DNA from 3 places in the Enterobacter cancerogenus genome. Region 3 is predicted to be linked to each of the others. Evidence: predicted binding sites of a transcription regulator. Region 3 holds the regulator's gene; each other region holds the start of a gene.

Region 1 (3,093 bases), 340 kb from region 3:
CCGCGTTCTCCCAGAACTGTTCATTAATCTGGTGTGAGCAAACCAAACTGGCCGCGCTTGTTGATCCCGGCGGCGACGCTGAGAAAATCAAGCAGGAAGTCGCTGCAAGCGGCGTCACGCTGATGCAGATCCTGCTCACTCACGGTCACCTTGACCACGTGGGGGCAGCAGCTGAACTGGCGCAGCACTACGGTGTGCCGGTTATCGGTCCGGAAAAAGAAGATGAGTTCTGGCTTGAGGGGTTACCTGCCCAAAGTCGCATGTTTGGCCTTGATGAGTGTCAGCCGTTGACGCCCGATCGCTGGCTGAACGAAGGAGATCGTGTAAGCGTAGGGAATGTGACGTTACAGGTGTTGCATTGTCCCGGGCACACGCCGGGCCATATCGTCTTTTTTGATGACCATTCGCGTCTGCTGATTTCCGGCGATGTGATTTTCAAAGGTGGGGTAGGACGCAGTGATTTTCCGCGCGGCGATCACGGACAGCTGATCCAGTCGATTAAGCAGAAGTTATTGCCGTTAGGCGATGACGTGACGTTTATCCCCGGACACGGCCCGATGTCGACGCTGGGCTATGAACGGGTACACAATCCGTTCCTTCAGGATGAAATGCCTGTCTGGTAACCAGAATGAAAAAAGCCTGCATATGCAGGCTTTTTTGTGGGCGCGAGTTACAGAACGGCGACAATCGCCTCGCACAGCGGTGCCATATTATCTGGCGTCATGCCCGCCACGTTTACGCGGCCAGAGGCAACGGCGTAGACGCCGAACTCTTCACGCAGACGCAGAACCTGTTCTTTAGTCAGGCCGCTGAACGAGAACATGCCGTTTTGCTTGATGATGAAGCTGAAATCACGGTCAGCCCCTTTCTCCGCCAGCGTGCTCACAAACAGCAGACGCATGCGCTGGATACGCTGGCGCATATCGTTCAGCTCCTGCTCCCAGATCGCGCGCAGCGCGTCGTTGCTCAGGATGGTCGCGACCACAGAGGCACCGTGTGCCGGTGGGTTAGAGTAGTTTGCACGGATCACGGATTTCATCTGGCTGAACGCGCGGTCGACGGTCTGGTCGTCGGCGGCGACCAGCGTACAGGCACCCACGCGCTCATTGTACAGACCGAAGTTCTTGGAGTATGAGCTTGCGACAATCAACTCCTGATGAACAGCCGCGAACGCGCGCAGGCCTTCGGCATCTTCTTCCAGCCCGCGAGCAAAGCCCTGGTAGGCGAAGTCGAACAGCGGCAGCCAGCCTTTTTCAACGGACAGTTTTGCCAGCTGTTCCCACTGTTCCAGCGTCGGATCGATACCGGTTGGGTTATGGCAGCAGCCATGGAACAGAACAACGTCACCCGCCTGCGCGTCGTTCAGGCTGGTCAGCAGACCGTCAAAGTCCAGCGCGTGGTTTGCTGCATCGTAGTAGGCGTATTCACGCACTTCCAGACCCGCAGAGTTAAAGACGCTTTTATGGTTTGGCCAGCTTGGGTTGCTGACCCAGACGCGCTTAACGGAGGTGTTTTTCGCCAGGAAATCCGCCGCAACGCGCAGGGCACCGGTGCCGCCTGGCGTTTGCGCTGTACGAGCGCGTTTGCTGCTCACAATCTCACTGCCTTTACCGAACAGCAGTTCCTGCGTGCAGCGACCAAATTCAGGGATACCATCAATACCGAGGTAGTTCTTGGTGGTTTCGTTTTCCAGCAGGTACTGTTCCGCTTTTTTAACGCTGGTCAGTACCGGTGTTTTGCCGGTTTCATCTTTATATACACCAATACCCAGGTTGATTTTGCCAGGGCGGTCATCGGCACGAAACAGATCGGCCAGGCCCAGAATTGGGTCGGCAGGAGCGGCGGTAATGTTCTCAAACATGACGAAGTTCCATTGTGATTACAGAAGTGAAATCCGCTATCAGGTTAACGGTAGATTTACAAAATGCCAACCGTTTGCGACGAAAAGCGTGCAGCTTCTCAAAAGTCGCCATTTTTTGCTTTCAGGCAAAAAAAAACAGGGCCGAAGCCCTGTTCATTAAGCATATAACATTGTGGCGTGCTGATTAGAACTGGTAAACGATACCCAGAGCAACGGTGTCATCATTGTTGATACCGAGCTTGTTGTCGTCTTTCAGCTGGTTGATCTGGTAGTCAACATAGGTGGACATGTTTTTGTTGAAGTAGTAAGTCGCACCCACTTCGATGTAGTTGATGAAGTCTTCGTCGCCGATACCTTCTACGTCTTTCGCTTTAGATTTGTAGTAGGAAATGGACGGACGCAGGCCGAAATCGAACTGGTACTGTGCAACAACAGAGAAGTCCTGAGACTTGTTAGCGAAGCCACGGCTGCCCAGACGCGCTGCGTTCTGCATTTCGCCGTACAGTGCTGCCAGGTAGATGTTGTTCGCGTCGTATTTCAGACCGGTCGCCCACTGCTCAGCTTTATCACCGTTACCCCATTCCAGAGTCTGCTGGTTGTTGGTACGGTCAGCGGCGCCGTAAGCACCCAGTACTGCGAAGCCATCAAACTCGTAGCTCAGAGAGGTTGCCCAGCCGTCACCGTTAGAACGGGTAGCGTCGGTACGCTCGTTTTTACCCAGGTACTGAACGCCGAAGTTCAGACCGTCAACCAGACCGAAGAAGTTGTTGTTACGGTAAGTTGCCAGACCACCGGTACGGCCCGCGAAGAAGTCATCGCTTGCGCCAGTGTCGCCGCCGAACTCAGGCAGCATATCGGTGATACCGATAACGTCATACACCAGGCCATAGTTACGACCGTAGTCGAAGGAGCCTGCGTCACCGAATTTCAGACCTGCGAATGCCAGACGGGTTTTGTTGCCGCTCTGCGCGTCGCTGCCTTCAGAGTTGTTACCCTGGAAGTTGTATTCCCACTGGCCGTAACCGGTCAGCTGGTCGTTGATCTGGGTTTCGCCTTTGAAGCCCAGACGCGCGTAAGTCATGTCGCCATCGTTGCCATCATTGTCAGAGAAGTAATGCAGGCCAACAGCTTTCCCGTAAAGATCTAATTTGTTGCCGTCTTTGTTATAGATTTCTGCAGCGTTAGCTGCACCGGCTACCAGCAGGGCAGGGATAACCACTGCCAGGATATTG
Region 2 (3,093 bases), 1.8 Mb from region 3:
ATCACGCAGGTGATGCCCACCGCCGCTGCCGCGTCGATGCCGTCGCGGAACGGGAAGAAGGCGTCGGAGGCCATGGCGGACCCTTTCACTTCCAGCCCTTCGTCGCCTGCTTTAATACCGGCAATTTTCGCCGAGTAAACGCGGCTCATCTGGCCTGCGCCTATCCCGATGGTCATGTTCTCTTTCGCGTAGACAATGGCGTTGGATTTCACGAACTTCGCGACCTTCCAGCAGAACAACGCGTCACGCAGTTCCTGCTCGGTTGGCTGACGTTTGGTCACCACGCGCAGGTCGGCTTCTGTCACCATACCCAGATCGCGATCCTGAACCAGCAAACCGCCGTTGACGCGCTTGAAGTCCAGGCCCGGCACGCGATCAGCCCACTGACCGCAAACCAGGACGCGCACGTTTTGCTTCGCCGCGGTAATTTTCAGGGCTTCTTCAGACGCTGATGGCGCAATAATCACTTCGACAAACTGACGCGAGATAATGGCCTGCGCGGTCTGTGCATCCAGCTCGCGGTTGAAGGCAATAATGCCGCCAAACGCGGAGGTCGGGTCGGTTTTGTAGGCGCGATCGTAGGCATCCAGAACAGAGGTGCTTACCGCCACGCCGCACGGGTTCGCGTGCTTGACGATAACGCAGGCCGGCTCGCTGAACGCTTTCACGCATTCCAGCGCAGCGTCGGTGTCAGCAATGTTGTTATAGGAGAGCGCTTTGCCCTGAACCTGCTGAGCGGTGGCAACCGAGGCTTCTTTTACCTCTTCTTCTATATAGAAGGCTGCCTGCTGGTGGCTGTTCTCGCCGTAGCGCATATCCTGCTTCTTAATAAAGTTCAGGTTCAGCGTGCGCGGGAAGCGGCCAGATGGATCGTTGCTTTCGCCATGGTAGGCGGGCACCAGGCTGCCGAAGTAGTTGGCGATCATGCTGTCGTAGGCGGCAGTGTGCTCGAAGGCTTTGATGGCGAGGTCGAAACGGGTTGCGAGGGTTAATGAACCTTCATTGGCGTCCATCTCATTAATAATGGTGCTGTAGTCGCTGCTCTTGACCACGATAGCCACATCTTTATGGTTCTTGGCCGCGGAGCGCACCATGGTCGGGCCGCCGATATCAATATTCTCTACGGCATCTTCCAGCGAGCAACCTTCGCGGGCTACGGTCTGGGCGAACGGGTAGAGGTTAACGACAACTATGTCGATAGGTGCGATGCCATGCTGTTCCATAATGCTGTCATCCTGACCGCGGCGGCCAAGAATGCCGCCGTGCACTTTCGGGTGAAGGGTTTTGACGCGTCCATCCATCATTTCCGGGAAACCGGTGTAATCAGAGACTTCGGTAACCGGCAAACCTTTCTCTGCTAACAGGCGAGCGGTACCGCCTGTGGACAGCAGCTCCACACCGCGTGCAGAAAGTGCCTGAGCGAATTCAACGATACCGGCTTTATCAGAGACACTGAGCAGAGCGCGGCGGACTGGACGACGTTGTTGCATGGTAAATCCCCTGGATTTCACGATTACAGAGAGCGTTAGATGAATTTTTCCTGTGAAAAACTCATCTAACACACCTGGCGGGGCATGCCTGTTAAGCGCGAGCATTTTAACGAAAACGTTTGCGCAACGCTCGCACAATTTCACTTTTTCGTATCATTGTGGATAAGTCTGTGCGTAAAAAGGTATAAGGCGGGGTTTTGCTGTGGAATGCAGCAGTCAGTCATTTTTCTGTCATTTAGCGGTTGCGGCGGCGCGAGAACTCCCTATAATGCGCCTCCATCGACACGGCGGATGTGAATCACTTCACACAACAACCGGTTCGGTTGAAGAGAAAAAATCCTGAGATTCAGGGTTGACTCTGAAAGAGGAAAGCGTAATATACGCCACCTCGCGACAGAGCGCTAAAGCGCGTCGCAACTGCTCTTTAACAATTTATCAGACAATCTGTGTGGGCACTCAAAGTGACATGGATTCTTAATGTCTTCGGACAATAAATGAATACCAAGTCTCTGAGTGAACATACGTAATTCATTACGAAGTTTAATTCACGAGCATCAAACTTAAATTGAAGAGTTTGATCATGGCTCAGATTGAACGCTGGCGGCAGGCCTAACACATGCAAGTCGAACGGTAGCACAGAGAGCTTGCTCTCGGGTGACGAGTGGCGGACGGGTGAGTAATGTCTGGGAAACTGCCTGATGGAGGGGGATAACTACTGGAAACGGTAGCTAATACCGCATAACGTCGCAAGACCAAAGAGGGGGACCTTCGGGCCTCTTGCCATCAGATGTGCCCAGATGGGATTAGCTAGTAGGTGGGGTAACGGCTCACCTAGGCGACGATCCCTAGCTGGTCTGAGAGGATGACCAGCCACACTGGAACTGAGACACGGTCCAGACTCCTACGGGAGGCAGCAGTGGGGAATATTGCACAATGGGCGCAAGCCTGATGCAGCCATGCCGCGTGTATGAAGAAGGCCTTCGGGTTGTAAAGTACTTTCAGCGGGGAGGAAGGCGATAAGGTTAATAACCTTGTCGATTGACGTTACCCGCAGAAGAAGCACCGGCTAACTCCGTGCCAGCAGCCGCGGTAATACGGAGGGTGCAAGCGTTAATCGGAATTACTGGGCGTAAAGCGCACGCAGGCGGTCTGTCAAGTCGGATGTGAAATCCCCGGGCTCAACCTGGGAACTGCATTCGAAACTGGCAGGCTAGAGTCTTGTAGAGGGGGGTAGAATTCCAGGTGTAGCGGTGAAATGCGTAGAGATCTGGAGGAATACCGGTGGCGAAGGCGGCCCCCTGGACAAAGACTGACGCTCAGGTGCGAAAGCGTGGGGAGCAAACAGGATTAGATACCCTGGTAGTCCACGCCGTAAACGATGTCGACTTGGAGGTTGTGCCCTTGAGGCGTGGCTTCCGGAGCTAACGCGTTAAGTCGACCGCCTGGGGAGTACGGCCGCAAGGTTAAAACTCAAATGAATTGACGGGGGCCCGCACAAGCGGTGGAGCATGTGGTTTAATTCGATGCAACGCGAAGAACCTTACCTACTCTTGACATCCAGAGAACTTAGCAGAGATGCTTTGGTGCCTTCGGGAACTCTGAG
Region 3 (3,093 bases):
CTGAGCTGGACCTGCGTGGTCGCCCGCCATCATCCTCTGGCCGCGCTGGAAGGGCCGCTGAGTGACGACACGCTGCGCAACTGGCCGTCGCTGGTGCTGGAAGATACCTCGCGTTCGTTGCCCAAACGCATCACCTGGCTGCTGGACAACCAGCGGCGCGTGGTGGCACCTGACTGGGAGTCGTCTGCCACCTGCCTGACGGCGGGCCTGTGCGTGGCGATGGTGCCCGTCCACTTTGCACGTCCGAGGATCGACAGCGGAGAATGGGTTGCCCTGCAGCTGGAAAACCCGTTCCCGGATGCAGCCTGTTGCCTCACCTGGCAGCAGAACGACGTATCGCCTGCCATGGCCTGGCTGCTGGATTATCTGGGAGACAGCGAAACGCTGAACCGGGAGTGGCTACGGGCGCCAGCGTAGCTGGCCCCGTTAACCATTAGCGACGGTAGTCGCGGAAAGGGCCATCCGCAACGGAACGGCGCTCAACAAGACGCGGGTGGACTTCAATAGACTGCGATTCTTCACGCTTGTTAACGATCCTGTCCATCAGCATGTTGAAAGCGGTTTCGCCCAGCGAATCTTTCGGCTGGTGGATGGTGGTCAGCGCCGGGGTGAAGAAACGGGCGTTACGCACGTTGTCATACCCGATCACGGAAATGTCCTGCGGCACGCGCAGACCCAGTTCATCCGCCGCACAGAGCGCACCCATTGCCATAATATCGCCCCCGCAGAAGACGGCGGTCGGGCGAGGCTGCTGGGAGACGATCTGCTGCATGGCGCGATAGCCCGATTCTGGCTCGAAGTCGCCCTGCACAATCCAGTTTTCCGGCACGGTGATCAGTGCTTCTTCCATCGCTTTCATAAAGCCAGCCAGACGCCCTGCGCCGGTGTTGCGCTCAAGCGGGCCGGGAATAACTCCAATCTCGCGATGCCCGCGTTCTACCAGATAACGACCCGCCATATAGCCGCCTTCAAAAGCGTTATCAATCACGGAGTCGGTGAAATCGGCGCGCGCTTCGCCCCAGTCCATCACCACCATCGGGATGTGACGGTACTCTTCCAGCATGGAAAGCACCGATTCCGGGTATTCTGAACACATCACCAGCAGGCCGTCGACGCGCTTTTGCGCCATCATTGAAAGATAGGCACGCTGTTTTTCAATGTTGTTCCAGGCGTTGCCCAGAATCAGGGTATAGCCTTTCTGAAAGCAGTTTTTTTCGACCGCTTCGATAATTTCTGCGAAATAGGCCGCTTCGCTACTGGTCGCCAGCAAACCGATCGATTTGGTGTGATTCACTTTGAGGCTACGCGCTACCGCACTCGGGGAGTAGTGCAGCTCTTTGATCGCCGCCCAGACGGCATTGCGCGTCTCTTCAGCAACAAAGCGAGTTTTGTTAATAACATGTGATACGGTTGTAGTGGAAACGTTTGCGCGTTTTGCTACGTCTTTTATTGTTGCCATTAAATGTCACTCCAGACCATATCCTAAGCTCCTGATAATCATGAAGGTAAACGTTTGCCTTCTCTCACCCTTATTACGCAATCTTGAATTGCGACACGCCGGGAAAACGACACAGGACGTCAGGAGGGGGTCAATGGCCGGTACGCTAATAAATTTAGCGTGGAATTTTGTCCTATCTTGATGAAAAGGGGAAGAGCAAAAGTGGATATCAGGTTAAAACCAGGAAGATTTTTGACCTGAACTGTGTAAAAATGAGCAAGCTCACTTTTCGTGGGGTGATTAAAAGGAGAAAAATTGATGAGTTCCGATCTGAAGTTTTCGCTGGTTACCACCGTTATTGTGCTGGCATTGATTGTGGCCGGTGGTTTAACGGCTGCGCTGCACTGATTCACGCGGAGGGAGAGGCGTCTCCCTCCACATCCTCGCCTGATTGTTACCCCTCTGGCAAAAATCTTTTGCCAAAATGTAAACTTCTCATTTTTTGTGATTGATGTCATGCTTTTGGCTTCATTGTTCTGTGTCACGACGCGACACGGCATCCGGAGTTAACGCATGAAAATCAATTTCCCCTTGCTGGCCCTGGCGATTGGCGCTTTTGGGATTGGCACCACTGAATTCTCCCCGATGGGCTTGCTGCCCGTTATCGCGCGGGGCGTAGACGTCTCAATACCGGCGGCTGGTATGCTGATCAGCGCCTATGCGATCGGCGTGATGGTGGGGGCACCCCTGATGACGCTGCTGCTCTCGCACCGCGCGCGTCGCAATGCGCTGATTTTCCTGATGGCGATCTTCACGCTTGGCAATGTGCTCTCCGCAATTTCGCCTGACTACACCACCCTGATGCTGTCGCGTATTCTGACCAGCCTCAACCACGGTGCTTTCTTCGGGCTGGGATCAGTCGTTGCCGCCAGCGTGGTTCCCAAACACAAGCAGGCCAGCGCGGTCGCCACCATGTTTATGGGCCTGACGATCGCCAATATTGGCGGCGTACCGGCGGCGACCTGGCTCGGTGAAGTCATCGGCTGGCGCATGTCGTTCCTCGCCACCGCCGCACTTGGGGTTGTGGCGATGGCCGCACTGTTCTTCTCCCTGCCGAAGGGCAGCGCCGGAGAACGCCCTGATGTACGCAAAGAGCTGTCGGTGCTGGTGCGCCCTCAGGTTCTTTCCGCGCTATTGACCACCGTGCTGGGCGCCGGGGCGATGTTTACCCTCTATACCTATATTTCACCGGTGCTGCATGAGATCACTCACGCTACGCCGATCTTTATTACCGCGATGCTGGTGCTGATTGGCGTGGGCTTCTCGATTGGCAATTACCTTGGCGGGAAGCTGGCAGACCGTTCCGTTACCGGCACGCTGAAAGGCTTTTTAACCCTGCTGATTGTGATTATGGTGGCCATCCCGTGGCTGGCGCGCACTGAAGTGGGGGCGGCGATTGCGATGGTGGTCTGGGGGGCGGCGACCTTTGCCGTGGTACCGCCACTGCAAATGCGCGTGATGCGTGTTGCTCATGAGGCGCCGGGGCTCTCATCTTCCGTCAATATCGGGGCATTCAACCTGGGGAATGCGCTGGGCGCTGCGGCGGGCGGTGCGGTGATCTCGGGTGGTCTGGGTTACGGCTTTGTCCCCGTGAT

Evidence for each region. Region 3 encodes PurR, which represses purine synthesis genes. Its sites were predicted from a motif close to CANGCAAACGTTTGCNTG; they were not measured.
Region 1: a site for PurR is predicted at 1,925-1,942, ahead of I6L58_RS04570 (amino acid aminotransferase). Genes of this name have one in related genera too.
Region 2: a site for PurR is predicted at 1,599-1,616, ahead of purH (bifunctional phosphoribosylaminoimidazolecarboxamide formyltransferase/IMP cyclohydrolase). Genes of this name have one in related genera too.

Annotation. Positions count from the first base shown of each region.
Region 1 covers NZ_CP077290.1:965,878-968,970, reverse strand. Annotated here, with positions in the region: gene I6L58_RS04575 (MBL fold metallo-hydrolase) at 1-623, shown strand, start outside; gene I6L58_RS04570 (amino acid aminotransferase) at 671-1,861, opposite strand; gene ompF (porin OmpF) at 2,046-3,093, opposite strand, start outside.
Region 2 covers NZ_CP077290.1:2,420,250-2,423,342, reverse strand. Annotated here, with positions in the region: gene purH (bifunctional phosphoribosylaminoimidazolecarboxamide formyltransferase/IMP cyclohydrolase) at 1-1,490, opposite strand, end outside; rRNA gene I6L58_RS11385 (16S ribosomal RNA) at 2,053-3,093, shown strand, end outside.
Region 3 covers NZ_CP077290.1:625,999-629,091, reverse strand. Annotated here, with positions in the region: gene punR (DNA-binding transcriptional activator PunR) at 1-417, shown strand, start outside; gene purR (HTH-type transcriptional repressor PurR) at 434-1,459, opposite strand; gene cydH (cytochrome bd-I oxidase subunit CydH) at 1,757-1,846, shown strand; gene I6L58_RS02890 (MFS transporter) at 2,012-3,093, shown strand, end outside.